3 regions of the Streptomyces sp. NPDC003034 genome follow, and region 2 is predicted to be linked to each of the others. Evidence: riboswitches for the same ligand, from Rfam matches in the RefSeq annotation. Region 2 holds a riboswitch; each other region holds the start of a gene.

Region 1 (9,433 bases), on a different contig from region 2:
TGATGAGCCACGACGTCATCGACGGCATCATGAAGCCGGTGCAGGAGACGTAGACGATCAAGTCGATCTGCCGCGGCTCCAGTTCGGCCTCGGCGAGCGCCGTGCGCACCACGGCCGGCACACGGGCCTTCGACTCCGCCTCGTACACCGCGGAGCGGACATCGAAGCCGGAATGCCGCAGGACCGCGTCGATGGGCTGGATCAGATGCCGCTCGCGCACCCCGGTGTTCTCGATGAGCCGCAGGGCCAGACTCAGCTGCGGATGGTCGCCATGCAGGCGCCGGGCCAGCTCAAGTGTTTCCTCGTTGGTGATGACGTACTCGGGGACCGCGATGGCCGGCTTGCACAGAACCGCCATGGATAACCTCCCGGTGTACCTGGTGGACGCCAGACTGGTCAGCGCTGAAGATGTCCGTGCGGGACGAGTACGCGAAAGAGCGCCGATATCCGGCGGGGTGGGCACATCAGCCCTCCAGGGGCTGATGCGGCGGCGCAATGGCCGCAACGCTTCTCGACGGACGGAAAGTTGCGGTTGGGGCGTCCCCACCTCAGCGACAGGCGGATGCGTGCCGGGCACAGCGCACGCGTCGCTCTTCACGTCCTGCGGACGGCGCGATCGGCCACCCGCTCTACCTTACGGCGGTCCCTCACCCCTCGCATGCCGAGCCCCCACCCCCCTCACGGCCGGCTCCTCTGCCCGCGAACCGGGCCTGCGACCACCGGCCCGCGCCCAGCCCTGCCGGGCGTGGCCAGACCCGGGTCTGCAAAATGATCAAGGGATGGGGACGTTTGGAAACCTCCGCACGGTAAAGACGATCGTTAACACCGGCTTTATTCATCGAGGTAGGAGACGCATCATGGGCATTCTGGCTTGGATCCTCATCGGACTGCTCGCGGGCCTCATCGCCAAGGCTCTGATGCCGGGCAAGGACCCGGGCGGCATCATCATCACCATGCTCATCGGTATCGCGGGCGGCCTGCTCGGCGGCTGGCTCGGGAAGGTCATCTTCGGCGTCGACTCGATCGACGGCTTCTTCGATCTCTCCACCTGGATCGCCGCCATCGTCGGCTCCGTCATCCTCCTCGCCGTCTACCGACTGGTCACCGGCAACAAGCGCCACCACAGCCACGCCTGAGCGACACGGTCCCACCCGGACGGAAACGGCTCCCCCTCTCCGAGGGGGAGCCGTTCCGCTGCGGCGAGCACGGGCCCGTGCCGCACAGCTGAGGGCCGACCAGACGACTGGGCTGACCGGACAGTCGGCCGACCGCCGGCGCACCCTCCGCCCTGCGGTGGCCCGCGCACACCCGCCTCCTGTCCGGGGCGTCCGTTCACGGCTGGTCCCGGCACGTGCCCTGCGGGGAGCGCGATAGGCTGCACACGCCCCGTGGGGGAAGTCCGGTGGAAGTCCGGCGCTGACCCGCAACGGTAAGCGGTGACGGGACCTGTACGCAGGTCCGTCCCCGCAAGCCCGATTACCCGCGGCGGTGAAGGCTCCTGACAATTCGCCGTGGACTGCGAGAGGGTGCTGCGCCGCACGCACCGCGTCGTGGTCTGCTCCCTTGGCGTGTGGCACGGCCCGAGGCGAAGGCGATCCGCCCGTGGCCATACCCGTCGAACACAGCAGCACCGCCGCGCCGCCGTACGCTCCCCGCACGGGCACCGGGCCGGCGCCGCCACGGCGCGTACCAGTGCCACCCCTGTTCGTAGCCCTGTCCGCCGCACTGGTGCTCTCCGTCGTCTGCGGGGCGGGGATCGGGGCTTCCGGACTCTCCTGGGGCGAGGTGCTGCGTCATCTCTGGTCCGGGCTGACGGGCGGGGCGATAGCCCCCGGCGAGGTGCCGGCGTACGCCATCGTCTGGGAACTGCGCTTCCCGCGAGCCCTGTTGGCCGCGGTCGTCGGCGCGGGGCTCTCGTTCATCGGCGTCGCCGTGCAGGCGATGGTCCGCAACGCGCTCGCGGACCCCTTCACCCTCGGCATCTCCTCGGGCGCGGCCGTCGGAGCGAACGCCGTCCTGCTTTTCGGTGCGCTGGGCGTGCTCGGTATCTGGGCGCTGTCCACCGCCGCGTTCCTCTCCGCGCTGCTCGCCATGATGCTGGTGTACGCGATCGCCCGTACCGCCGGTGGTCTGACCCCGATGCGGCTGGTCCTCACGGGCAGTGCGATGTGCTACGGGTTCTCGGCCGTCACCACGTTCATGGTGTTCGCGGCCGAGCGCGGCGAGGCGGCCCGCTCCGCGATGATGTGGATGCTCGGCAGCCTCGGCGGGGCCAACTGGTCCTCCCTGCCCATTGCCGCGGGTGTCGTGCTCGCGGGCCTCGCTCATCTCACGCTGTCGGCGGGCAGGCTGAACGCGCTCGCCATGGGCGACGAGACGGCGGCCGCGCTCGGCGTGGACGCGGGACGCCTGCGCAAGGAGCTCTTCGTGGTCTGCGCCGCCGTCACCGGCGCCGTCGTCGCCGTCAGTGGCGCGATCGGCTTCGTCGGACTGATGGTTCCCCACGGCGTACGCATGCTGGTCGGCGCCGACCACCGCAGAGTGCTGGCCGTCGCACCGCTGGCGGGCGCGGTCCTGATGATCTGGGTGGACATCCTCTCCCGCGTAGTGATGGCACCGACCGAGCTTCCGGTGGGTGTACTGACCGCGGTCATCGGCGTGCCGTGCTTCGTCCTGCTGATGAGCCGCCGCTCGTACACCCTCGGAGGCGCGTGATGCGGATCGACATCGATGACCTGACGGTCGAGATCGCTGGCGCGCGGCTGGTGGAGGACATCACCCTCGCAGTGGGGGCCGGGCAGCTCGTCGGACTGGTCGGACCCAACGGCAGCGGCAAGTCCAGCCTGCTGCGCTGCGTCTACCGGGCGCTGCGCCCCGTGGCCGGCACGGTGCGGCTCGGCGGGGAGGACCTGCACGCCATGAGCGCGCGCGAAGGAGCCCGCCGGCTGGCCGCGCTTCCCCAGGAGTCGGTCACCGAGTTCGACTTCACGGTCACCGAGGTCGTGGCGATGGGACGGCTGCCGCACCAGAGCGGCGCGGCCCGCGCCACCACCGGGGACCGGCAGGCGTGCGAGGCCGCGCTGGCGCGGGTCGGCGCGGGCCATCTTGCCGACCGCGGCTTCCTCACGCTCTCGGGTGGGGAGAAGCAGCGGGTCCTGATCGCCCGCGCGCTGGCCCAGCAGCCGCAGGTACTCGTCCTGGACGAACCCACCAACCACCTCGACATCGCGCAGCAGTTGGAAGTGCTGTCCCTGGTGCGCGGCAGTCGGCTGACCGTGCTCACCGCACTCCACGACCTCAACCTCGCCGCCGTCCACTGCGACCTGCTCTACGTCATCGAGCGCGGCCGGATCGTCGCCAGCGGCGCTCCGTACGACGTACTCACACCCGAACTGCTGGCCGAGGTCTTCGGCGTGCGGGCGCACCGCGTGCCGCACCCCGAGTCCGGGGCGCTGCACCTGCTCTTCGATCTACTCCCGCCCGCTCAGCCTGCTCAGCCCGCTTCTTGAGGAGCCCCGATGCACTCGTTCGTACGCCCCGCCGCTCTCGCGTTGGCCGCTGCCCTGACCCTCATCGGCTGCGGCGCGCAGGTCACCGCCCCCGAGGGCGGGGAGGGCCCGGCCAAGGCAGGCGGCCCGTATCCCGTGACCATCGAGAACTGCGGACAGAAGAAGACCTACGCCGCCGCGCCGCAGCGCGTGGTCACCAATGACGTCGGCATCACGGAGATCATGTTCGCGCTCGGCCTGGAGGACCGTATGGCGGGCTACGTCATGCCCGATGACAAGGGCGATCTCGACTCCGTCCCCTGGAAGGACGCCTATCAGAAGACCGAGTGGCTGTCGAAGAAGACGATCAACAAGGAGCTGGTGCTCAACGCCCGCGCGGATCTGGTGTTCGCGGGCTGGAACTACGGCTTCAACGAGGCGGAAGGCTTCACCCCCGCAGAGCTGGAGAGGGTCGGTATCGGCTCGTACCTGCTGACCGAGTCCTGCCGCAACGGGACGGACAAGGCGCGCGGTGTGATGCCGCCGCTTGAGGCGCTCTACACCGACCTGCGGAACCTCGGGAAACTCTTCGACGTCGCGGACCGCGCTGAGGCCCTCATCGCGAAGTTCCGGAAGCAGGTGGCCGAAGCGGAGGCAATGGCCCCGCAGGGAGCCGAGCGGCCTCGGGTCTTCCTCTACGACGACGGCCGCGACAGGCCCTTCACCTCGGGTGCGTACGCGGGGCCGCACGACATCATCACCAAGGCGGGCGGCGACCACGTCATGAAGGACCTCAAGGACAGCTGGACCACCGTGGGTTGGGAAACGGTCGTCGAGCGGGACCCGGAGGTGATCGTGATCAACGACTACGGGGACACCGGCGCCGAGGAGAAGCGGAACTTCCTGAAGTCCTACCCGCCGCTCAAGGACGTCTCGGCGATCAAGCACGACCGCATCGTCGTCCTCGACTACGCGGAGCTGGTGGAGAGCCCGCGCAATCCCGAGGCGATCGCCTCGCTCGCCGGCGACTTGCGCGATCTGATGCGGTGATCGAGCTTGCCGAGGCATGAAGAGCAACTCAAGCGGCGGCGTCATGCGACGGTCAACGATCCACAGTGACCGGCTGTTGTCAGCTTTCGGGGAGCACGTTTCCGTCCTCATCCAGCGGAGGGTGGATGCGGGCGGGCTCCTGGCTGTTGACGTCGGACGGGCGGGGGCCTTCCGGTCCGTCGGGGCCCCAGCGCAGCAGGCGGCGGGTGCGGGCGATCTGGTAGACGCCGCCTTGGAATTCCAGCCGGTTGACGAGGCCGACTCGCAGCGTGTCGGCCGCCTGGGCGTATGCGGCCAGCTCCTCGTTGTGTGGGCCGGCCGGTGCCCCCTCGCCTGTGGTCATGGTGCGGGCGTCGGTCTTCATGTCGGCGTCTTCGGAGATGAGGCCGCGCATGCGGGGCCACATCCACGTCAGGGCGAAGTCCAGGGACTTGCGGGCGGCGTGCGCGCTCGCGTGCGGGCCGCTGACCGGCTTCCAGCCGGTGACGGTCTGCTCCACCACCTCGAACGTCGGGGGCAGGAGCAGCACGTCGGGGTGGGTGTCCAGCGCGCGCCAGGAGTCGGCGAGCACCTCGTCGGGGAACCGGGACCCGGTGTAGCACAAGCCGCGCATCGCCAGCTGCTCGACGGCCTGGGTCGGGGTGACCGGTGCGTCCGGGTCCAAGGTGAGGTCGTCGTCGATCTCCGGTCCCTCGGCGCCGCGGGCCCAGTCGGGAGCGAGGGACTCCACGTCCGTCGGGCGCGGCTGTTCGATGCCGTCCGGGCCGGAGCCCGCGTACTCCTCGGCGCGCACGACTCGGTACCGGGTCCCCGCGGCCTGGAGGTCGTCGACCCGTTCGCTCTCCAGGCGGGCGACCGCGGCCAGCAGTGCGCGCCGTTCCGTTCTGTCGTGTGCCTCGTCCTTCGCCCGGAACCACAGCCGCGAGTTCAGACTGTCGCGCGCCAGCTGAGGGCAGCCGGACGTCACCGCCACCTCCACCCGCCACCGCGGCGCCTCCCCGGCCCGCTGTGAGGCCACCCCGAACAGCGGGCCCCGCACGACCACTTTGCCCGCGCGCGTCACGGCGTCGGCAGCGTCGGCTTCCACTGCCGCCTCCACCGGTTCCACCGGCACCCGCACCACGATCGGCCGCGACCCGCCCGGCCCCATATCCCCACTGTCCATACCGCCCATCCTGCCGACCACGGCACGGCACCGCTGCTGATTCGCCGATTCCTCACCTCTTGGGGTGCCGCGGGCTGTTTCGGGCAGGGGCCACCCCGCAAGCCCCACGGGTGCAAGAGGGAGCGACCCTGACGGGGACGGCCGGGCAGCTATCGGTCCCACATCCGGGGCGGCGGCCACGGAGTAACGGGCGCAAGCTCATAACTTGTCCGCCCTCCGCGTCCGCACATGCGGCCATTGAATAAGGGGCGGGCCGCATATGCAATTGACGGCCGGGTTCCGTATCGGCATGGGCAGTCGTCCGGCCCGGTAGCACTGCGGATTCCGTGAAGTGAGAGCACTCCTGATCCGCAAACTTAAAGGGGAGTTCGGGTTGGCACATGCGACGTGCCTGTGTGGCGGGATATTCCGCTTCCAGTAGGGTCGGCAATAACGGAGGCCATTCCAGGCGCCGTTGTTTCCGAACGATGTGTGAGGCATTTCTTCATGAGTTTGAGCATCCGCAACCAGCTCCCCGGCACGATCACGGCCATCACCACCAGTGAGGCCATGGCGGCCGTCAAGGTCCGCCGTCAAGGCGCTGGTGAAGTCCACCGAGGTCGCCCTCGCGACCGGCCCCGTCGAGGGCATCTCCATCCGCAACCAGCTCGCCGGCACCGTCACCGAGGTGGCGGCCGGGGGCGCCATGGGCTCGGTCAAGGTCTCCGTCGAGGGCGGGGAACTGACCGCCGCCATCACCAAGGACGCCGTCGAGGCCCTCGGCCTGGGCGCCGGTACCTCGGTCGTCGCGCTGATCAAGTCCACGGAGATCTCCCTCGCCTCCGCCTGATCACCGCGCACCATGCGAACCGGGGCGCCGCGCGGCGTACTGGGCGACCGACCAGCCGGGTGCGGCCCCTTGCGCCTCGCGTCACGGCGGGCGGTGAGCGGCCAGTCGGCAGCGGGTGGTGGCAGACCGAAAAGGGGGCTGCCCGGACCCCGTTGGAGTACCGGACAGCCCCCACGCGGGGACGAGGCGGGGCTACGGCTTCTGGAAGCCGGCGTCCGCGAGGACCTTCTGCGCCTCCGGGCCGGAAAGCCAGGCGACGAACGCGGCCGCGGCTTCGGCGTTCTTGGACTCCTTCAGGCTGGCGGCCGGGTACGAGGCGATGGCGTTCTGCGCGTCGGGGATGTCGACGGCATCGACCTTGTCCGGAGCGCTCGCGGCGTCCGTCTGGTAGACCAGCCCGGCGTCGGCCTCTCCCAGTTCGACCTTGCTGAGCACGGCGCGCACGTTCGGCTCCTGCGAGACCGGCTTCACGGTGATCTGCTGTGCGTCGAGGATCTGCTGGCTGTACTTGCCGGCGGGCACCTCGGGGGCCGCCATGACCACCTTCAGCCCCGTGTCGGCGAGGTCCTTCAGCTCGTCGATCTTCTTCGGGTTGCCTTCGTTCGTCGCGATCACGAGGCGGTTCTTGGCGATGACCGCCGGAGCGTTCGTCTGCGCCTTGACGCTGTCCATGCTCTTGGTGTCCGCGGTGACCAGCGCGTCGGCGGGGGCGCCCTGCTTGACCTGGGCGATCAGTTCCTGGGACCCGGCGAAGGAGAAGGTTATCTTCGTGCCGGGGTGGGACTTCTCGTAGGCGGCGCCGGCCGTCTTGAAGACGTTGGTCAGGGAGGCGGCGGCCAGCACGGTGAGCCGGGCCGGCTTGGGAGCCCCGGACGAGGAGGCGGAGGCGTCGGCGTCCCTCTTGGTGTCGTTGCTGCCGCAGGCGGTGAGCGGGACGAGCAGTGACGCGGTGAGGACGGCGGCCGCGAGGCGGCGACGGGGGAAGCGGAGGGACATGAGGGTGGAACTCCCTGGGGTGAAGTGCGCGCGAGCCGGAGGCGCCCGGGGCAGGGGAGGGGGCGGTGCCGGGGGGCCGGCACCGCGGTGGGAGATGGTGGGACGGATCAGGTGCGGTCGATGTGCACGCTGGTGGACTTCACGCGGGCGGTGGCCCGCATACCCACTTCGAGCCCCAGTTCCTCGACGGCCTCACGGGTCAGCAGGGAAACCAGCCGGTGCGGACCGGCTTGGATCTCGACCTGGGCCGCGATGTCGCCCAGCTTGATGGCGGTGACGATGCCGGGGAAGGCGTTACGGGCCGTGGTGTAGGAGGGCTCGTCGTCCCCCTGGCCGCCCTGGGCGACCTCGATGGAGAACGCGGCCAGGTCACGGCCGTCGATGAGGCGCCGGCCGGCTTCGTCCCGGTGGGTGGCGACCCGGCCTGCGTCTGCCCAACGGCGCGTGGTGTCGGGGCTGACGCCGAGCAGTCGCGCCGCCTGGCCGATCGTGTAGGACTGCATGTGCGACACGTTAGGCCGCCAGCGCCATCAGATGCAATTCTTTTGAGCGTTTGTCCATGGCAGATGCGAGAGCCCTTGGAGGAAGCGCCGAGCGGTGTCGGCGGGGCCGCCCGGGCGGCCTCGCCGGTATGCGGACGTAGGGAATTGCGCATGGACGTGACGACCTCGCCGCCCTGGGTTTGCGACTCGGCGGCCCGGTCGCGGATGAACGCGGCGAGTGCGACTCCGTCGATCAAGCGGTTCCCCGAACCGTCCCGCTCCGTCGGCAGCCGCCCCTGCTCGGCCCAGCGCCGGACGGTCTCCGGACTCACACCGAGCAGGCCTGCTGCTTGACCCATGCTGTAGGACGGCATGCCCGACTCTAGGCGCCGCCCGATCCGTCGCGGACCGGCCACCGCGACCGCCCTCTCCCGCCCCAGGCGTTAAGGATGCGTCAAGGTTCTGGGCCTGCGGGGTGCCGGGTGCGGGGTCGTTCAGGGGGGCCGTACGGCGTCCTCCGCGACGGAGGCTGCGCAGGCTCGCGCCTGACACGCCATTGGTGTCCTTCCGCTGTACGCGGGTTGCCGGTCCGGGTACGGCCGCTCGGGGAGTGGACGTGATGCTTCGGGGCACGACCGCAGGGCAGGCACCGGTGTGGGCCGTGCGGTGTGGTCCACGCCGACGGCCTGCGCATACTCGATGATCGTCGTAAGGCCCGGGGGCGAGTGCCTTGTATCGGGTGCGCCGGACGGGTCGGAAAAGGTGATGGGGGATATGAGGGCAGCGGATCGGCCGGTGATGCCGGTGATGCCGGAGGTGGTGGAGAGTCCCGCGCTGCGGGCCCAGCCCACCGGCAAGCTGGCGCGGTGGATGTTGCGGCACCAGGTGCAGCCGGTGGGTCCGGCGGCGGGTGAAGGGCACGCCGAACCGCACTCGTGGTGGAAGGTGATGTGCCTGACCGGGGTGGACTACTTCTCCAGCCTCGCCTACGTCCCGGCGATCGCCGCCCTGGCCGCCGGGGCGGTTTCCCCGCTGGCCACGCTGCTGATCGTCGCCCTGACCCTGCTGGGCATGCTGCCGATGTACCGCAGGGTGGCCAAGGAAAGCCCGCACGGCGCCGGTTCGGTCGCCATGCTGGAAGACCTGCTGCCGTTCTGGTGGGGCAAGCTGTTCGTGCTGATCCTGCTCGGCTTCGTGGCCACCTCCTGGATCATCACCATCACCCTGTCCACCGCGGACGCCTCCGTGCACGTCGTGGAGAACCCCTTCTTCCCCGCTGCCCTGCACGGCCACGAAGTCGCCCTGACGGTGGCCCTGCTGCTGGTCCTCGGCGGCGTCTTCCTCCTCGGGTTCAGCGAGGCGGTCAGCGTGGCCATCCCGCTGGTCGCCGTCTTCCTCGTCCTGAACGCCGTCGTCATCGGCG
Region 2 (9,433 bases):
CGTCTACGCCCAGCTCCCCGAGGTCGGCTCCACCGTGACCGAGGGCGAGACCTGCGGCGAGCTGGAGTCGACCAAGTCGGTCAGCGACCTGTACTCCCCCGTCACCGGCGAGGTCGTCGAGGCCAACCAGGACGTCGTGGACGACCCGGCGCTCGTGAACACGGCGCCGTTCGAGGGGGGCTGGCTGTTCAAGGTGCGCGTCTCGCAGGAGCCGACCGACGTGCTCACCGCCGAGGAGTACGCCGCGCTCACCCACTCCGACAACTGAAAGCCCAGGGGATCTCCATGTCCGTACTGAACACCCCGCTCCACGAGCTCGACCCGGACGTCGCCGCCGCCGTCGACGCCGAGCTCGTACGCCAGCAGTCGACCCTGGAAATGATCGCGTCGGAGAACTTCGCTCCGGTCGCCGTCATGGAGGCCCAGGGCTCCGTCCTGACCAACAAGTACGCCGAGGGCTACCCGGGCCGCCGCTACTACGGCGGCTGCGAGCACGTCGACGTGGTCGAGCAGATCGCGATCGACCGCATCAAGGCGCTCTTCGGTGCCGAGCACGCGAACGTGCAGCCCCACTCGGGTGCGCAGGCCAACGCCGCCGCGATGTTCGCGCTGCTGAAGCCGGGCGACACGATCATGGGTCTGAACCTGGCCCACGGCGGTCACCTGACCCACGGCATGAAGATCAACTTCTCCGGCAAGCTCTACAACGTGGTCCCGTACCACGTGGACGAGACCGGACAGGTGGACATGGCCGAGGTCGAGCGCCTCGCCAAGGAGTCCAAGCCGCAGCTGATCGTCGCCGGCTGGTCCGCCTACCCGCGCCAGCTGGACTTCGCCGCCTTCCGGCGGATCGCGGACGAGGTCGGCGCGTACCTGATGGTCGACATGGCGCACTTCGCCGGTCTGGTCGCCGCGGGTCTGCACCCCAACCCGGTGCCGCACGCCCATGTCGTCACCACCACCACGCACAAGACCCTCGGCGGTCCGCGCGGCGGCGTCATCCTGTCGACGCAGGAGCTGGCCAAGAAGATCAACTCCGCGGTCTTCCCGGGTCAGCAGGGCGGCCCGCTGGAGCACGTCATCGCGGCCAAGGCGGTCTCCTTCAAGATCGCGGCCTCGGAGGACTTCAAGGAGCGCCAGGTGCGCACCCTGGAGGGCGCCAGGATCATCGCCGAGCGCCTGGTGCAGCCGGACGTCACCGAGGTCGGTGTCTCGGTCCTGTCGGGCGGTACGGACGTCCACCTGGTGCTCGTGGACCTGCGCAACTCCGAGCTGGACGGCCAGCAGGCCGAGGACCGCCTCCACGAGATCGGCATCACGGTCAACCGGAACGCGATCCCCAACGACCCGCGGCCGCCGATGGTGACCTCCGGCCTGCGGATCGGTACGCCGGCCCTGGCCACGCGTGGTTTCGGCGCCGAGGACTTCACCGAGGTCGCGGAGATCATCGCGGCCGCGCTGAAGCCGGCGTTCGACGGGGAGAGCCTCAAGGCGCGCGTCCGCGCCCTCGCGGCGAAGTTCCCGCTGTACCCCTCGCTCTGAGCGATGGATCCACCCTGCCGTCGGAGTGAGCCGTGGCGCCACTTCGACGGCAGGGCCCGGGCCCGTGACGGGTGGAAGGGTTTGTTGGTGAGGCCGCCGGGCGTCCGCCTCGGTCTCCGGGACGGCGGACCGTCTCCGTCCGTACCGGGGCGACCGGTTCTCGCCCGGTGGTGCCCCTCGGGACATGCCGGGCCGGCGCTCCTGGCAGCTGCCGGGGCGGTGAGCCGGGGCCGCGCCAGAGGTCGACCCCTCCGGTGCGACCGGCCGGTGCGCCTTCCGGTCACAGCACCGGGGAGGGCCGGCCTGCTCGTACGGGCGCTCGGGCGCTCGGGCGCTTCTCATCGCCCCCGGGCCGTGTGGGATTCCTGGCGCCGGGCAGCCGAAGGGGGCGGCCCGCGGTGTCCGGCGCCGTGCGTCGTACGGCGGAGGGCTACTGGACGTACTCGGGCGCTCCCGCCAGGCGTTACGGCGCAGTGCCGGATGCCATGGGCTGGGGGCGGCCGGACGGGAGCCCTCCGCACGGCTCGGGTGTGAGCCGCCCCACATCCGGTCCGCCCGCGGCCCCTCTCCGCCTCGGCGGGCGGACGAATCGTTCATCTCCACGCGTTACGCTCATCAGCCGGACACAATCCGCGCAATCCGCCTCTCCCGCACCTCCCACCCCACGAGCAGACAAGGGAGTCCGCCACCGTGGCCATCTCGGTCTTCGATCTCTTCTCCATCGGCATCGGTCCCTCCTCCTCCCACACGGTCGGCCCGATGCGAGCGGCGCGCATGTTCGTGATGCGGCTGAAGAAGGACGGGGTCCTCGCCCAGACCGCGTCCGTCCGCGCCGAGCTTTTCGGCTCCCTCGGCGCGACCGGCCACGGCCACGGCACCCCCAAGGCGGTGCTGCTGGGCCTGGAGGGGCACTCCCCCCGCACGGTGAACGTCGAAACCGCGGACGCGGAGGTCGAGCGCATCCGCAAGAGCGGCCGCCTGCGGCTCCTGGCCACCGAGATAGGCGACGTCCACGAGATCGCCTTCGACGAGCCGAACCAGCTGATCCTCCACCGTCGGCGCTCCCTGCCGTACCACGCGAACGGCATGACGCTCTTCGCGTACGACGAGGCCGGCGCCCCGCTGCTGGAGAAGACCTACTACTCGGTCGGCGGCGGTTTCGTCGTGGACGAGGACGCGGTCGGCGAGGACCGGATCAAGCTGGACGACACCGAGCTGAAGTACCCCTTCCGTTCCGGCGACGAGATGCTCCGCCTCGCGAACGAGACCGGCCTGTCCATCTCCTCCCTGATGCTGGAGAACGAGAAGGCCTGGCGCACGGAGGAGGAGATCCGCGAGGGCCTCCTGGAGATCTGGCGCGTCATGCAGGCCTGCGTCGCGCGCGGCCTGTCCACCGAGGGCATCCTCCCCGGCGGCCTGCGCGTCAAGCGCCGGGCCGCCGCCACGGCGCGCCAGCTGCGCACCGAGGGCGACCCGATGCTGCACCGCAGCGAGTGGGCGACGATCTACGCGATGGCCGTCAACGAGGAGAACGCGGCGGGCGGCCGCGTCGTCACCGCGCCCACCAACGGCGCGGCGGGCGTCCTGCCGGCGGTGCTGCACTACTACATGAACTTCGTGCCGGGCGCGGACGAGGACGGCGTGGTCCGCTTCCTGCTCGCCGCGGGCGCGATCGGCATGCTGTTCAAGGAGAACGCCTCGATCTCCGGCGCCGAGGTCGGCTGCCAGGGCGAGGTCGGCTCGGCCTGCTCGATGGCGGCCGGCGCCCTCGCCGAGGTCCTGGGCGGCACGCCGGAGCAGGTCGAGAACGCGGCCGAGATCGGCATGGAACACAACCTGGGCCTCACCTGCGACCCGGTCGGCGGCCTCGTCCAGATCCCCTGCATCGAACGCAACGGCATGGCGGCGGTCAAGGCGGTCACGGCGGCCAAGATGGCGATGCGCGGCGACGGCTCCCACAAGGTCTCCCTGGACAAGGTCATCAAGACCATGAAGGAGACCGGCGCCGATATGAAGGTCAAGTACAAGGAAACGGCCCGCGGCGGCCTCGCGGTCAACGTCATCGAGTGCTGACGCAGCCGTATCCGTACGGACCAGCCGAAGGCCCCGCACCTCGCAGGAGCAAGGTGCGGGGCCTTCGGCATTCCGGTCGGCTGCTCAGGCACGCGACGGTGAGCCTGTCCTGGTGTGACACGGTGCGGCCGCGGGGTTGATGTCACAGCCTCCGGTGGAGCCGGTGCTCGCCCATGCCCGGGAGACGGGGCCGGCACCGGGTGTGCTGACCGGTCGGCTCGACGCTCGTCCAGTCGTGACGCGGCTCGCTGATCCAGCGCCACTTCCCCGCCTCGTCACCGCCGCGTGCCGGCTTTTCACCGGCAGCAGCATGACCGCGCCGGAGGCCTGGCTACGGCGACGGCAGAGAACCGGTCCGTAGCCGGGCCCGAACCGGTCCGGAGGTGCCGTCCCGTCGTGGCCCTGCCAGGGCAGCCCCGTACGGCCGAATGTGCCCGCCACCGCGTGTAGCCGCGTACGGTATCCCCACGGGTGTCGGCCCCCGCTGTCCGGTCCGTGGGGCGGGTCGCGGTCGGGAACCGTTCCGTCGGATCGGGCGTGAACTCTTGATGGAGAGTCGGCTGGTGGAGGGGATCTGATGAAGACGCGCACGATCGTGAGCCTGGCGGTTTCGGGATGCGTGGCGCTGGTGGCGTGCGGGTGCGGTCCGGAGAAAGCGAAGGACAACGCTGACGCGAAGCCTTCCCAGCCGTCCGCGTCCACATCGGCGAAAGCGCCGTCGGGCACGCCGTCCGCGTCCGCCGGAACCGAGAAGCCGTCGGCCACTGTGAGCGGTGACCAGCCCGCGCCCAAGACGAAGGAGCGCGCGATCCAGCGGTACGAGCAGTACCTCCACGGCCTCGGGCGTGAGGACATCGGCACGGTCTGCGAAGTGGCCGGGCCCGGCGCGAAGAAGGCGGAGGAGCAGGGTTTCGGTCCGTGCACGTCGACGTACGTGATCGTGTTCCAGATGATCTCACCCGAGCAGAAGAAGGCCCTGCAGACCGCGACGGTAGATCCGCAACGCGTCAGCGTGCGCACCCTCGACAAGATCGAAATGCCGCTCGAAGCGGTCCGGTCCTCCGCCACCTTCTCCGACGAGGACTTGGGCAGCTACACCCTGGAGTACCTCAAGAACGACTACTACATCACCGACGGAAAGTGACTGGCACGGGCCGATGGTGGTGAGCGGCCGCGCCGGGTCTGCGGCCATTCGTCTGGTTCCCGTATGCGGGGTGTGGTCGCCGGGTATCAGCACAGGGTGAAGGGGACCGGTTACAGGGAGAGTTGGTACGAGCAGCGGCTGCCTTACTGGTTGCTGGGACTGGTCGTCCTGGCCGCGGCGCTCGGTGGTCTCCTCTCCGCCCAGGCGATCGTGGACGGTTACCGGGCGACCGACGTCTACCGGCAGGCACCCGTGTGCGAGGGCGAGGGCTGCGTACAGGTTCGGATGGGCGAGGTTCGCGACCGGGACACCGGCGAGCGCTGCACGTCGAACGGTACGAGCACGGGCGCGACCGGTGGCGAGAGCTGCACCACGACCTACGCCCTGAAGGTCGCGTGGCCCGGAAGGTCGCAGTGGCTGGAGGTCGGCGCGGAGGCGTACGCGGAGGCCAGGACGGGGGAGCGAGCCCAACTGCGGTTATGGAAGGACCAGGTGGTCGGCCTGGAGGTGCTCGGACACTCCCGCACGTACGCACCGGCGTCCCAGACGGACATGGGGTCCTCGATGACACTGGCATGGCTCGCTCTCGGCGTCGCCGCCTGGGCACTCGCGAGCGGCCGGCTGATCACCCTCCTGCCCATGGGTTTCGGCTGGCTCATGGTGAGCATCACGATCCTCATGATCGGCCCCGACGTCCTGATGTGGTCGCCCGTGGTCTATTGGGGTGCCCTGACGGTGCTGGCGGCCGGCGTGACATACGGCGCGCGAGCGATCTTCCGGATCTGAGCGCGACTTCCGGAGCGGTCGGGGCGACGTGGGGCGAGGTGCGCGCCCGCCGGCCGCCATGCCGGTCCTTATTGCCGCCCACTCCCGAACGGCGCCGTCGCCACCCGGGGCGGCTGCGCGTTCCCGACCGAGTGGCACGCGCCGGCGTCATGTACGTGCTGCGGACCGGTGTCGCGTGGCGCGATGTCCCCACAGAGACCCCGCTCGCCATCACGCTCACCGGCGGCAACCGGCACGACGTCACCCAGCTCCCGCCGCTGCTGGACCCCGTCCCGCCGATGCGGGACTGCGGGGACGCCCCCGCACAAGCCGCGGCGTCCGTACGCCGACCGGGGCTACGACGCCGACAAACAGCGGTGCACCGATTGCCGGTCACACTGACGGTGACGGACGGGCCGGCATTCTGATGATGTGCAACTACGCGGTCGCGATACCAGGGCCAGGTGCTCCATCGCACGCGGGCCGGGCGGCGGTCCGGCGGGAGGAATCTCGGCGGTGGGGTAGGGGCGGGGCGTGGGTGGGCCGGCCCGAGGGGCGGGCGGAAACCCCACGCCGAGAGAGAGGTACACCCGTGGCCGTTACCGAACACCGCATCCTTCCGCTCCGGTTGGAGGACATAGCCGCCGACATCCCGATCCGCGGAGCCTTCACCTACCGCTCCGACCGCCCCTACGAGGTCTCCCTCGACCTGCGGGGGGCCGGGATGCATCTGGCCCACTGGGTGTTCTCGCGCGACCTCCTGCTCGACGGGGTGACCTGTGCCAGCGGCGAGGGCGACATACAGATCTGGCCACGACGCAAGGGCACCGAGACGCGGATCTTCCTCGCCTTCGGCAACGGCGTGGAGAACTGCGTGGTCTCCGCGCGGGCCAAGGACGTGCACGGGCTGTGCCGCCGGCTCACGGAGCTGGTGCCGCGCGGCGAGGAGCGGCGGCACTTCGACCTCGACGCGGAGCTGAGCGCGCTGCTGGCCCGCTGAGGCGTGCCGCCCGGCCGGCGAGGTCCGCACAACACGCCCCCATTATCACGGCGGGCCAGTGCAACCGCGGACCGGCGCCGGGTGTCTCTACAGGTGACAGCATTGTCCCCGTCTCTGGAGAATCGGGGGGACGTCATGAGCCACCCACGTCGTCTACGTCACCGCAGGATCGTGGCCCTGGCCACGGGAGCCCTGCTCACCGCCGCTCTCGCGCTCGCCGCACCGGCCTCCGCCGCCGGCACCACCACCGCCGCCACCGCCACCGCCACTCGGGCCCAGGCCCAGACCCAGACCCCGCTCGTCGTCAATGCCCGCTGGGGCGGACACTGCACGTACGACCGGATCGTCATCGACCTGCAGGGATACGTCCCCGGGTACACCGTCACGCCCGTCTCGCAGCTGTACTACGACGGGTCGGGCAAGCCCGTCCCGCTGGCCGGAAAGTACTTCCTGGAGATCCGCCTGCATCCCGCCGCCGCCCACACCGAGGAGGGGGAGAGCGTCTACCAGGGCCCCCGGTTGCAGAAGATCTACCTGAGCAAGCTCAAGGGAATCGCCTTCACCGGCGACTTCGAGGGGTACGTGACCTTCGGCGCGGCCTTCGACACCAAGCCGGTGTACTCCACCATGGTCCTGCACGCGCCCGAACGGCTCGTCGTGGACATCGCGCACCCGAACGTCTGCTGAGGACCTCCCGCCAAGACCGGCAGTGGCCGCCCGGCCCTGCCGGTCTTCGCCATGCCGCGACCCTGGCGGGCGGGCCGCGGCGGCGACGGCAGGCACCGGCGTGCGCGGCGCCCGCGCGCTCCGCGACCGCACCCGCGCGCCGGTCGGTTTGTTACCGGTCCGCGCGGCCGACTAGGGTCAGCGGGCCTTGGTGTTCGGGAAACCGGTGAGAAACCGGTGCGGCCCTCGCCACTGTGATCGGGAAGTCCGGCTCCACTCCTGCGGGAAAGCCACTGGGACCGTGCGGGAAACCGTACGACCCCGGGAAGGCGGAGCACCGGGCATCAGCACCCGTGAGCCAGGAGACCGGCCGGGGCGCGTTGTCCATCCACGAGGTGCTGGAGAGGTCTCCCTACTCATGCATATAGCCGAGGGGTTCCTGCCCCCCTTGCACGCGGTCGCCTGGGGCGCCGCGTCCGCTCCCTTCGTCGTCCACGGTGTCCGCGCCCTCACCCGCGAGGTGAAGGCCAATCCGGAGAGCACGCTGCTGCTCGGGGCGGCCGGCGCGTTCACCTTCGTCCTGTCCGCGCTGAAGATCCCCTCGGTGACGGGCAGTTGCTCCCACCCCACCGGCACGGGCCTCGGGGCGATCCTGTTCCGGCCGCCGATCATGGCCGTACTCGGCACGATCACCCTCCTCTTCCAGGCGCTGCTGCTCGCGCACGGCGGGCTGACCACGCTCGGCGCCAACGTCTTCTCGATGGCCGTCGCCGGGCCCTGGGCGGGCTACGGGATCTACCGGCTGCTCCGCCGTTTCGGCCTGCCGCTGATGGTGACCGTCTTCTTCGGCGCCTTCTTCGCCGATCTGGTCACCTATTGCGTCACCAGCGTCCAGCTGGCGCTGGCCTTCCCCGACCCCGGTACGGGATTCGCGGGCGCGCTCGCCAAGTTCGGCGGCATCTTCGCGGTCACGCAGATCCCGCTCGCGGTGAGCGAGGGGCTGCTGACCGTCCTCGTGATGCGGCTGCTGATGCAGTCCAGCAAGTCGGACCTGGTCCGTCTCGGGGTCGCGAAGCTCACGCAGGGCAAGACGAAGCCGGAGGCGGCGGTCTGATGACCAGGAACGCGAAGATCAATAGCCTGTTGCTGCTCCTGGTGGCGGCGTTGGCCGTGCTCCCGCTCGCCCTGGGAATGGGCGAGGGCAAGGAGGAGCCCTTCGCGGGCGCGGACGCCCAGGCGGAGGCGGCCATCAGCGAGCTGAAGCCGGATTACGAGCCCTGGTTCTCCCCTCTCTACGAGCCCCCGTCCGGGGAGATCGAGTCCGCGCTGTTCGCCCTTCAGGCGGCGATCGGCGCGGGCGTGCTCGCGTACTACTTCGGCATCCGCAAGGGCCGCCGGCAGGGCGCCGCCATCGCCGCCGCGGGCCTGGCGAGCCAGGACGGGGCCGCCCCCGCGGCCGGTGCCGGTCCGGCCGCTCCGGTGACCGGGCCCGGGTCCGCGCCGGATCCGGACGGGGCCGCCCCCGCGGGCCTGGCCGGCTCGGCCGCAGCGCCGACCTCCGCTCCGGCAACGGCAACCGCGCCCGCTGTCGGTCCCGCCGGTGCGGCGAAGGGGCCCGGGGCCTCCCCCGCATCGCCCACCGCGCCGGAGGCGTAGGGCAGTGCTCCCGATCGACGTGGCGGCGCACGGCAGTCGCTGGCGTCGCCGCCACCCTCTGGAGAAGGCCCTGCTGGGCCTGGGGCTCACGGTCACCGCGGTGTGCCTGCCGCCCTGGCCCGGCGGGCCGCTGGTCGCCGCGGCCACCCTGGCCCTGCTCCTGGGGCCCGCAGGGGTGGCCGGGCGGCAGCTGTGGCGGGCCTTCCGGATCCCGCTCGGCTTCTGCTTCACCGGGGCGGCGCCGCTGCTGTTCGCCGTGGGCGGCCCGGCCGGGCTGGTCTCGCTGGCCCCCGACGGCCCCCGGCACGCGGGTGAACTGCTGCTGCGTACCTCGGCCGCCTCGCTCGGCGTGCTGCTGTTCGCCTTCACGACGCCGGTCTCGGACGTTCTGCCCAGGCTGGTGCGGGCGGGGGTGCCGGCCCCGGTGGTGGACGTGGCCCTGGTCATGTACCGGATCGGCTTCCTGCTGCTCGACTCCCTCACGCAGATCCGCCGCGCCCAGGCGGCCCGCCTGGGGCACGCCGGCCGGGCGGCGGCGTGGCGTTCCCTGGCCGGGCTCGCGGCGACCGCCTTCGTACGGGCCTTCG
Region 3 (9,433 bases), on a different contig from region 2:
TTGTTGACCTCGTCGATCCAGGCCTTGGGCGCGGAGCCGTCCATCACCCAGACGGTGATCTCCTTGGCGCCGCCCGCGTCGGTCTTACCCTTGTCGTCGCCGCCGTTGCCGCACGCCGCGACTGCGGCCATCATGCCTGCGACACTGACCGCCGCGATGAGCTTGCGCTTCACGCCACCCTCCTCAGGGATGCTGCCTGCAACTTCCCTCGCCCACCGCGGTGACGTACGTACCAAGTACTGCCCGTGGGGCCGGGATCTGATCCATATTGGTTTAGACCAGTAACCGGAGCTTGGCCTAGACCTTTAGGGGTGTCAAGGGTCTAATGAGCGGGTGATCGGTCCGTTATCGGACCGACACCTGGGGAGAGAGAAGGCCTGTCCCCCCATACGTGTCACGATGTGACCGCACATATCGGAGGAGCCGGTGACGGCAGCGAAACTGGAGTCGGGAAGGCGGGCGGCGATGGCCACCGAAGGGGCGATCACGGAGCCGGAAGGCGGGCCAGCCACCCGCACGGCGCGTGTACCCAAGTACTACCGACTCAAGCGGCACTTGCTCGACATGACCGAGACGCTGCCGCCCGGCACGCCCGTCCCCCCGGAGCGCACGCTCGCTGCCGAATTCGACACCTCTCGGACCACCGTCCGCCAGGCACTCCAGGAGCTCGTCGTCGAGGGCCGGCTCGAACGGATCCAGGGCAAGGGCACCTTCGTCGCCAAGCCCAAGGTCTCGCAAGCGCTCCAACTGACCTCTTACACCGAGGACATGCGGGCCCAGGGGCTGGAACCGACGTCCCAGCTCCTGGACATCGGGTACGTGACGGCCGACGACACCCTCGCCGGACTGCTCAAGATCACCACGGGCGGACGCGTCCTGCGCATCGAGCGGCTGCGTCTGGCCAGCGGTGAGCCGATGGCCATCGAGACCACTCACCTCTCGGCGAAGCGCTTCCCCGCCCTGCGCCGCTCGCTCGTCAAGTACACCTCTCTCTACACCGCCCTCGCCGAGGTGTACAACGTCCACCTCGCCGAGGCCGAGGAGACCATCGAGACCTCGCTGGCGAGCCCGCGCGAAGCCGGTCTGCTCGGCACCGACGTGGGCCTGCCGATGCTGATGCTCTCGCGGCACTCCCTGGACGCCGACGGGGAACCGGTCGAGTGGGTGCGCTCGGTGTACCGGGGGGACCGCTACAAGTTCGTCGCCCGCCTCAAGCGCCCCGCCGTCTGATCCCGCCAACCGGCCCCCGGCGCCCGGCCTTCGCCCCGCCTCAGCCCGCCCGGCCCGCCCGCCCCGCGCCCCGCACCGCGCGGCCGGAGCCGGTCCCCCTACCGGAACCACGCATCGCAGTTTCGTACCGGTATACGGACGGGGGCTTACGTTCAGCGGGCAACCCCCCGTAGATTCCCTGCGCTTACGCAGGTGATCGACGAGGGGACGAGGACCATGCCGGAACCGGAAGCAACTGGAACAGAACGGGCCGCGGCGAGTCCGGGTACGGGCCCGGACTCGCCTTCCCCGCGCCCGTCGGGGAGGCTTTCCCCGCAGTCGGTCGCCGTGTGGGTGCTCGTGGGCCTCATCGGCGCCGCCGGCTGGGGCGTACTGGCCCTCTCGCGCGGCGAGGAGGTCTCGGCCGCCTGGCTGCTCGCCGCCGCGCTGGGCACGTACGCGATCGGCTACCGCTTCTACGCCCGCTTCATCGCGCACCGCGTCCTGAAGGTGGACCGCACCCGCGCCACCCCCGCGGAACGCCTCGACAACGGTGTCGACTTCCACCCCACCGACCGGCGGGTGCTCTTCGGCCACCACTTCGCCGCCGTCGCCGGCGCCGGCCCGCTCGTGGGCCCCGTGCTCGCCGCTCAGATGGGCTACCTGCCGGGCACCATCTGGATCGTCGTGGGCGTCATCTTCGCCGGCGCCGTCCAGGACATGGTCACGCTGTTCTTCTCCACCCGCCGCGACGGGCGTTCCCTCGGTCAGATGGCCCGTGACGAGATCGGACCCGTCGGCGGAGCCGCCGCCCTGATCGCCGTGTTCGCCATCATGATCATCCTGCTGGCGGTGCTGGCCCTGGTCATCGTCAACGCGCTGGCGCACTCCCCCTGGGGTGTCTTCTCCATCGCGATGACCATCCCGATCGCCCTCTTCATGGGCTTCTACCTCCGCGTGCTGCGTCCCGGCCGGGTCACCGAGGTCTCGGCCATCGGCGTCGCGCTGCTGCTCCTCGCGATCGTGGCGGGCGGCTGGGTCGCCGAGTCCTCGCTGGCCGGCACCTTCACGCTGGAGAAGGAGACGCTGGTCATATGGATGATCGTGTACGGCTTCGTCGCGTCGGTGCTGCCGGTGTGGATGCTGCTCGCGCCCCGCGACTACCTCTCCACCTTCATGAAGGTCGGCACCATCGCGCTGCTCGCGGTGGGCGTGGTCGTCGCCATGCCGACCCTGAAGATGCCCGCGGTCACCGACTTCGCGACCCGCGGCGACGGCCCCGTCTTCGCGGGCTCCATGTTCCCCTTCGTCTTCATCACCATCGCCTGCGGAGCCCTGTCCGGCTTCCACTCGCTGGTCTCCTCGGGCACCACCCCGAAGATGATCCAGAAGGAGACCCAGGTCCGGGTCATCGGCTACGGCGCGATGCTGACCGAGTCCTTCGTCGCCGTCATGGCGATGATCGCCGCCTGCATCATCGAGCCCGGCCTGTTCTTCGCGGTCAACTCCCCCGGCGGCGTCGTCGGCACCACCGTCGAGAGCGCCTCGCAGGCGGTGACGAACTTCGGCTTCGCCATCAGCCCGGAGGCCCTCGCGCAGGCCGCGAAGGACATCGAGGAGACGAGCCTGCTCTCCCGTACGGGCGGCGCGCCGACCTTCGCACTCGGAATGGCGGAAATCTTTTCGGCCGTGATCGGCGGCGCCGGGATGAAGGCCTTCTGGTACCACTTCGCCATCATGTTCGAGGCCCTGTTCATCCTGACGACGGTCGACGCGGGCACCCGGGTCGGCCGGTTCATGCTCCAGGACACCCTGGGCAACGTGCACAAGTCCTTCAAGGACGTCAGCTGGAAGCCGGGCGTGTGGCTCGCGAGTGCCATCGTCGTCGGCGGCTGGGGTTACTTCCTGTGGGTCGGCGTCAAGGACCCGCTGGGTGGCATCAACCAGCTCTTCCCGCTGTTCGGCATCGCGAACCAGCTGCTCGCGGCGGTCGCCCTGGCCGTCTGCACCACGCTGCTGATCAAGTCGGGGCGCCTGAAGTGGGCCTGGGTGACGGGTGTTCCACTCGCGTGGGACGTGGCCGTCACCCTCACCGCCAGCTACCAGAAGATCTTCTCGCAGGACGTGCGGGTCGGCTTCTTCGCGCAGCGCGACAAGTACCAGGAGGGCATCGAGGCTGGCAAGGTCCTGGCGCCGGCGAAGACCATGGACGAGATGCACACCGTGGTCACCAACGCCACCGTGGACGGCGTGCTGTCGGTGCTGTTCGCGGTCCTGATCATCGTCGTGCTGGTGGAGGCGGCCCGGACCTGCTTCAAGGCCATCAGCGCTCCGGAGTCCGTGAAGCTCTCCGAGGCGCCGTGGACCGAGTCGAAGATCATCGCACCGGCGGGGCTGATCGCGACCGCCGAGGAGAAGGCGGAACTCGCCGCCGCGGGGCTCGACTCGAACGGCGGCCGCGTCAAGGAGCCCGCGGCGTCATGAGCCTGCGCGGCACGCTGGCGCGGGTGCGGTTCTACGTACGGGAGTTCTCGGGCGAGGCGGCCTACGACCGGTACGTCACCCACGCCCGCTCCCACGACCCGGACGCGGAGGTCATGACCCGCCGCGCCTTCGAACGCGCCCGCACGGACGCCCGCGAGGCGGACCCCCGCGAGGGCTTCCGCTGCTGCTGAACACGTACGGGGGGCCCGCCGTATTCGGCGGGCCCTTCCTCGCGTTCAGCGCACCCAGTCCTTGAGGGGCTCGGTCGGGAGGGTGATACCGACGGGCTCGGGAAGCTCGACGTCCTTGCCGAAGTGAACGGTGTGGACCATCTCGTACCGCCGCCCATTGGGCTCGCTGTGTACCACGACCTCGCACGCGTCCCGGTCGATCAGCAAGTAGACGGGGATAGCGGTTTCGGCATACGCGCGGGGCTTCTCGTTCCTGTCACGCGAATCCGTGTCGGAGTCGTACGAGGTGACCTCGACCACCATGAGAACAGGGGCGGGATCGGCCCACTCTCCCTGGCCGACAAACGCGTCATCCGGGGCCAAGCACCCGTCGGGCCGGACTCTGCCCGAGCGATATTCCTGGACCTTCAGCCCCCGCTCGACATGAAGCCACAGCTCCGGCCGGTGCTGCATGCACAGGCGGGCCAGCCACAGAACGATCCGGTCATGGTCCCCGTCCGGCACGGCCTTGGCCCCCAGCTTCCCGTCGATGAATTCCAGTCTCAGCCCCTCGATCTCGCGGGCGCCTATGCGCGCCAGGGCCTCGAACTCTTCGGGCAGCATCAGGGGACGGTCAGTCATCACGGTCATGCCTCGCTCGCCTTCCTCGACGGTGCTCTCTCCGACGATAGCGGAGAGGTACGCCACAGGGACGGCGCGTCGCACACGACACAACATGTGGGGGCTACCGCCGGGGGCCGCCCCCACATGTATGCTCAGGGCTGCTGTCGCCGCAGGGGAATCCGGTGCGAATCCGGAACTGTCCCGCAACGGTATGAAGTGCACTCGTTCGTGCACCGCAAGTCCGAGGACCTGCCGACAGCGCGCCCGGCTCGACCGAACCGGGTGCCGATACGTCCGGGCCTCGCGGTTGGGCCGGTGGACGCCGTGCGGTGTGCGCGTATCCGGCACGCCCGCATGCGCTGCGCCCCGCCCCGCCCCGCCGATGACCGGGCCGAGTGAGGGAGAGCTCCCCCGTGACCATCGCGCCCACCGCACCGCGCGCCGAGTCCGACCCGTCCGCGCCGCAAGGTCCCGGGGCCGCGCTGCTGCGCACCCTCACCGAGCTGACGGCCGACCTCCCCGACACCGACCCGGGCCGCGTCGCCGCCGCCGCGCTGCGGGGCCGCAGCTCCGTCGCCGACGAGGCCGAACTGCGCGCTCTGGCCACCGAGGCCGCCGCTGGCCTGATCTCCGAGGACCCGGCCTATTCCCGGCTCGCCGCCCGCCTGCTGACGCTGGCCGTCGCCGACGAGGCCGTCGGCCAGGGCGCCACCTCCTTCTCGGCCTCGGTCGCGGTCGGCCACCGCGAGGGGCTCATCGCCGACCGCACGGCCGCGTTCGTACGGACCCATGCCGGCCGCCTCGACTCCCTGGTCGAGCACACCCTCGCCGAGGGCGCCGACGACCGCTTCGGCTTCTTCGGCCTGCGCACCCTGCACAGCCGCTACCTGCTGCGCCACCCCCTGACCCGTCAGGTCATCGAGACCCCGCAGTACTTCATGCTGCGCGTGGCCTGCGGCCTCGCCGCGGACGACAGCGTGGCCGCCGTGGAGGAAGTTGCCTCGCTGTACCGGCTGATGAGCCGCCTGGACTATCTGCCGTCCTCCCCCACGCTCTTCAACTCCGGTACCCGGCACCCGCAGATGTCCTCCTGCTACCTGCTGGACTCCCCGCTGGACGAGCTCGACTCGATCTACGACCGCTACCACCAGGTCGCGCGCCTCTCCAAGCACGCGGGCGGCATCGGCCTCTCGTACTCCCGCATCCGCGCCCGCGGTTCGCTGATCCGCGGCACCAACGGCCACTCCAACGGCATCGTGCCGTTCCTGAAGACCCTCGACGCCTCCGTGGCCGCCGTGAACCAGGGCGGCCGCCGCAAGGGCGCCGCCGCCGTCTACCTGGAGACGTGGCACGCGGACATCGAGGAGTTCCTGGAGCTCCGCGACAACACGGGTGAGGACCAGCGCCGTACGCACAACCTCAACCTGGCCCACTGGGTGCCGGACGAGTTCATGCGCCGCGTCAACGCCGACGCCCAGTGGTCGCTCTTCTCCCCGGCCGACGTGCCCGAGCTGGTCGACCTGTGGGGTGACGAGTTCGACGCCGCCTACCGCAAGGCCGAGGCCGCCGGACTGGCCCGCAAGACCATGCCCGCCCGCGACCTGTACGGCCGGATGATGCGCACCCTCGCGCAGACCGGCCAGGGCTGGATGACCTTCAAGGACGCCTCCAACCGTACGGCGAACCAGACCGCCGAGCCGGGCGCGGTCGTGCACTCCTCGAACCTCTGCACCGAGATCCTGGAGGTCACCGACGACGGCGAGACGGCCGTATGCAACCTCGGCTCGGTCAATCTCGGGGCCTTCGTGCTGACGGGAGCCGGGGACGGGCGGGAGGTGATGGACTGGGAGCGCCTGGACGAGACCGTCCGCACCGCCGTGACCTTCCTCGACCGGGTCGTGGACATCAACTTCTACCCGACCGAGCAGGCCGGCCGCTCCAACGCCCGCTGGCGCCCGGTGGGCCTGGGCGCGATGGGCCTGCAGGACGTCTTCTTCAAGCTGCGGCTGCCCTTCGACTCCGCCGAGGCGAAGGCCCTGTCCACGAAGATCGCCGAGCGCATCATGCTCGCCGCCTACGAGGCCTCCGCGGAACTCGCCGAGCGCAGCGGCCCGCTTCCGGCGTGGGAGCGTACCCGTACCGCACGCGGCGTCCTGCACCCCGACCACTACGAGGGCGCCGAGCAGCACTGGCCCGAGCGCTGGGACGCGCTGCGCGCCCGCATCGCGAAGACCGGCATGCGCAATTCGCTGCTGCTGGCCATCGCCCCGACCGCGACGATCGCCTCGATCGCGGGCGTGTACGAGTGCATCGAGCCGCAGGTCTCCAACCTGTTCAAGCGCGAGACGCTGAGCGGTGAGTTCCTCCAGGTCAACGCCTATCTGGTGGACGAGTTGAAGAAGCTCGGCGTGTGGGACGCCCAGACCCGCGAGGCGCTGCGCGACGCCAGCGGCTCGGTCCAGGGCTTCGGCTGGATCCCGGCCGAGGTCCGCGAGCTGTACCGCACGGCGTGGGAGATCCCGCAGCGCGGACTGATCGACATGGCGGCGGCCCGTACGCCGTACCTCGACCAGTCGCAGTCGCTGAACCTGTTCCTGGAGACGCCGACCATCGGCAAGCTGAGCTCGATGTACGCGTACGCCTGGAAGCAGGGCCTGAAGACCACCTACTACCTGCGCTCCCGCCCGGCGACGAAGATCGCCCGCGCCGCGCAGGGCGGCACCACCACCGCCGCCGCGACCTCTGCCCCCGTAGCGCTCCCGCAGGCTGTCGCCGACGCGGACGCGCTCGCCTGCTCCCTTGAGAACCCCGAGTCCTGCGAGGCCTGCCAGTAATGAGCACCACCGACCCCGGCATCACCAAGAACCTGCTCGACCCGGGCTTCGAACTGACGCTGCGTCCGATGCGCTACCCCGATTTCTACGAGCGCTACCGGGACGCGATCAAGAACACGTGGACGGTGGAGGAGGTCGACCTCCACTCGGACGTCGCCGACCTGGCGAAGCTGACGCCTTCCGAGCAGCACATGATCGGCCGGCTGGTCGCCTTCTTCGCGACGGGCGACTCGATCGTCTCCAACAACCTGGTGCTGACGCTCTACAAGCACATCAACTCCCCGGAGGCGCGCCTGTACCTGTCGCGCCAGCTGTTCGAGGAGGCCGTGCACGTCCAGTTCTATCTGACGCTGCTCGACACCTACCTGCCCGACCCGGCCGACCGCGCGGCCGCCTTCGACGCCGTCGAGGAGATCCCCTCCATCCGTGAGAAGGCGCAGTTCTGCTTCAAGTGGATGGACTCGGTCGAGAAGATCGAGCGCCTGGAGACGGCCGCGGACCGTCGCCGCTTCCTGCTGAACCTGATCTGCTTCGCCGCCTGCATCGAGGGGCTGTTCTTCTACGGCGCCTTCGCGTACGTGTACTGGTTCCGCTCCCGCGGGCTCCTGCACGGCCTGGCCACCGGCACCAACTGGGTCTTCCGCGACGAGACCATGCACATGAACTTCGCCTTCGAGGTCGTGGACACGGTCCGCAAGGAGCAGCCGGAGCTCTTCGACGACGCCCTCCAGCAGCAGGTCACCGACATGCTGAGGGAGGCCGTCGAGGCGGAGCTGCAGTTCGGCCGCGACCTGTGCGGTGAGGGCCTGCCGGGCATGAACACCGAGTCGATGCGCGAGTACCTGGAGTGCGTCGCGGACCAGCGCCTGATCCGGCTCGGCTTCCCGCCGGTGTACGGCTCGCAGAACCCGTTCTCCTTCATGGAGCTGCAGGGGGTCCAGGAGCTGACCAACTTCTTCGAGCGCCGCCCGTCGGCCTACCAGGTCGCCGTCGAGGGCACGGTCGACCTGGACGAGGACTTCTGACTCCGGTTGCCGATGACCGCCGGGGGCAGCGGCCCGACCTGTGCGTCGAGCCGTTGCCCCGGTGCCCCGCCATTGGCCGAGAACCGTAGAACACTTGTCCCAAACCAACCCCCTGCGTAACCGGTTGGTGTCGTACCGTGATGGGGTTCGCCCCGACCGCACCGCACGACGCTCGGGTCGCGCACCTCTCACCAGCCCAGGGGAGCCTGTATGTCCCGTACCGCCCGTATCATCACCGCCGCCGCGTTCGCCGCCCTGCTCGTCGGCGGCGCCGGCGCCACCGCTTCCGCGGACAGCGGATGGGGTGCCCCGCCGGCCGACAACGGCCGGAACACCGCTCCTGCCACCACCGGCGGCAGCGAGTCGGACACCGCGCCGGCCGACGGCAGCCGGCCGTAGCCTCCGGGCACGCGCGAAGGCCCCGCTCCGGTTGTGGAGCGGGGCCTTTGCGCGTGGTGCGCGAGGCCGGCCGGGCCACCGCGTCGAGCGGGCCGGCCGGGTCAGTCGTTCGGGACCGTCTCGTAGCGCGGGGTGCCCTCCGCCATCTGGCGCAGGGCGTCCTTGCGGTCCCGCTTCGAGAGCCGGTCGATGTACAGGTACCCGTACAGGTGGTCCGTCTCGTGCTGGAGGCAGCGCGCGAAGTAGCCGGTGCCGCGCACCTTGATCGGGTTGCCCTGCGCGTCCTGGCCCTCGACCTCGGCGTAGTCCGGGCGGGCCAGCGAGGCGTACGCGGTCGGCACGGACAGGCAGCCCTCGTTGGAGTCGTCCAGCACCCGCGCGGCCGCCGGCAGTTCCACGAGCTTCGGGTTGACCACGACACCGGTGTGCCGCTTGCCGTCGTCGTCCGGGCAGTCGTAGACGAAGACCTTGGCGTCCACGCCGATCTGGTTCGCGGCCAGGCCCACGCCCTCGGCGGCCTTCTGGCTGGCGAACATGTCGTCGATCAGCCGCGCCAGCTCGTCGCCGAACTCGGTGACGTCCTTGCACTCCCGGTGCAGGACCGGGTTGCCGACCACCGTGATGGGGCGGGCGGTGCCGCGCTGGCGGTGGGCGAGCTCGCGCTCCGCACAGTCCTCGGTGTCCACGA

Evidence for each region. Region 2 has a riboswitch for cobalamin ahead of ACWDX7_RS23090 (energy-coupling factor ABC transporter permease). Riboswitches for the same ligand answer to the same signal wherever they lie in the genome.
Region 1: another riboswitch for cobalamin. It lies ahead of ACWDX7_RS14355 (FecCD family ABC transporter permease); the one in region 2 lies ahead of ACWDX7_RS23090 (energy-coupling factor ABC transporter permease).
Region 3: another riboswitch for cobalamin. It lies ahead of ACWDX7_RS21915 (ribonucleoside-diphosphate reductase subunit alpha); the one in region 2 lies ahead of ACWDX7_RS23090 (energy-coupling factor ABC transporter permease).

What each region holds. Positions count from the first base shown of each region.
Region 1 covers NZ_JBSFTS010000011.1:97,896-107,328, forward strand. Annotated here, with positions in the region: gene ACWDX7_RS14345 (type III polyketide synthase) at 1-358, opposite strand, end outside; gene ACWDX7_RS14350 (GlsB/YeaQ/YmgE family stress response membrane protein) at 858-1,136, shown strand; cobalamin riboswitch at 1,370-1,503, shown strand; gene ACWDX7_RS14355 (FecCD family ABC transporter permease) at 1,693-2,715, shown strand; gene ACWDX7_RS14360 (ABC transporter ATP-binding protein) at 2,715-3,509, shown strand; gene ACWDX7_RS14365 (ABC transporter substrate-binding protein) at 3,519-4,538, shown strand; gene ACWDX7_RS14370 (DUF5954 family protein) at 4,618-5,703, opposite strand; partial or broken gene ACWDX7_RS14375 (TOBE domain-containing protein) at 6,190-6,532, shown strand; gene modA (molybdate ABC transporter substrate-binding protein) at 6,725-7,528, opposite strand; gene ACWDX7_RS14385 (TOBE domain-containing protein) at 7,636-8,031, opposite strand; partial or broken gene ACWDX7_RS14390 (MerR family transcriptional regulator) at 8,172-8,384, opposite strand; gene ACWDX7_RS14395 (amino acid transporter) at 8,785-9,433, shown strand, end outside.
Region 2 covers NZ_JBSFTS010000025.1:84,051-93,483, forward strand. Annotated here, with positions in the region: gene gcvH (glycine cleavage system protein GcvH) at 1-268, shown strand, start outside; gene glyA (serine hydroxymethyltransferase) at 286-1,542, shown strand; gene ACWDX7_RS23060 (L-serine ammonia-lyase) at 2,233-3,615, shown strand; gene ACWDX7_RS23065 (hypothetical protein) at 4,382-4,759, shown strand; gene ACWDX7_RS23070 (hypothetical protein) at 4,856-5,545, shown strand; gene ACWDX7_RS23075 (hypothetical protein) at 5,677-5,952, shown strand; gene ACWDX7_RS23080 (SsgA family sporulation/cell division regulator) at 6,117-6,524, shown strand; gene ACWDX7_RS23085 (AMIN-like domain-containing (lipo)protein) at 6,660-7,211, shown strand; cobalamin riboswitch at 7,383-7,579, shown strand; gene ACWDX7_RS23090 (energy-coupling factor ABC transporter permease) at 7,609-8,304, shown strand; gene ACWDX7_RS23095 (energy-coupling factor ABC transporter substrate-binding protein) at 8,304-8,846, shown strand; gene cbiQ (cobalt ECF transporter T component CbiQ) at 8,851-9,433, shown strand, end outside.
Region 3 covers NZ_JBSFTS010000023.1:60,392-69,824, reverse strand. Annotated here, with positions in the region: gene ACWDX7_RS21940 (extracellular solute-binding protein) at 1-173, opposite strand, end outside; gene ACWDX7_RS21935 (GntR family transcriptional regulator) at 466-1,230, shown strand; gene ACWDX7_RS21930 (carbon starvation CstA family protein) at 1,447-3,693, shown strand; gene ACWDX7_RS21925 (YbdD/YjiX family protein) at 3,690-3,884, shown strand; gene ACWDX7_RS21920 (Uma2 family endonuclease) at 3,930-4,514, opposite strand; cobalamin riboswitch at 4,626-4,758, shown strand; gene ACWDX7_RS21915 (ribonucleoside-diphosphate reductase subunit alpha) at 4,901-7,321, shown strand; gene ACWDX7_RS21910 (ribonucleotide-diphosphate reductase subunit beta) at 7,321-8,346, shown strand; gene ACWDX7_RS21905 (hypothetical protein) at 8,557-8,745, shown strand; gene def (peptide deformylase) at 8,847-9,433, opposite strand, start outside.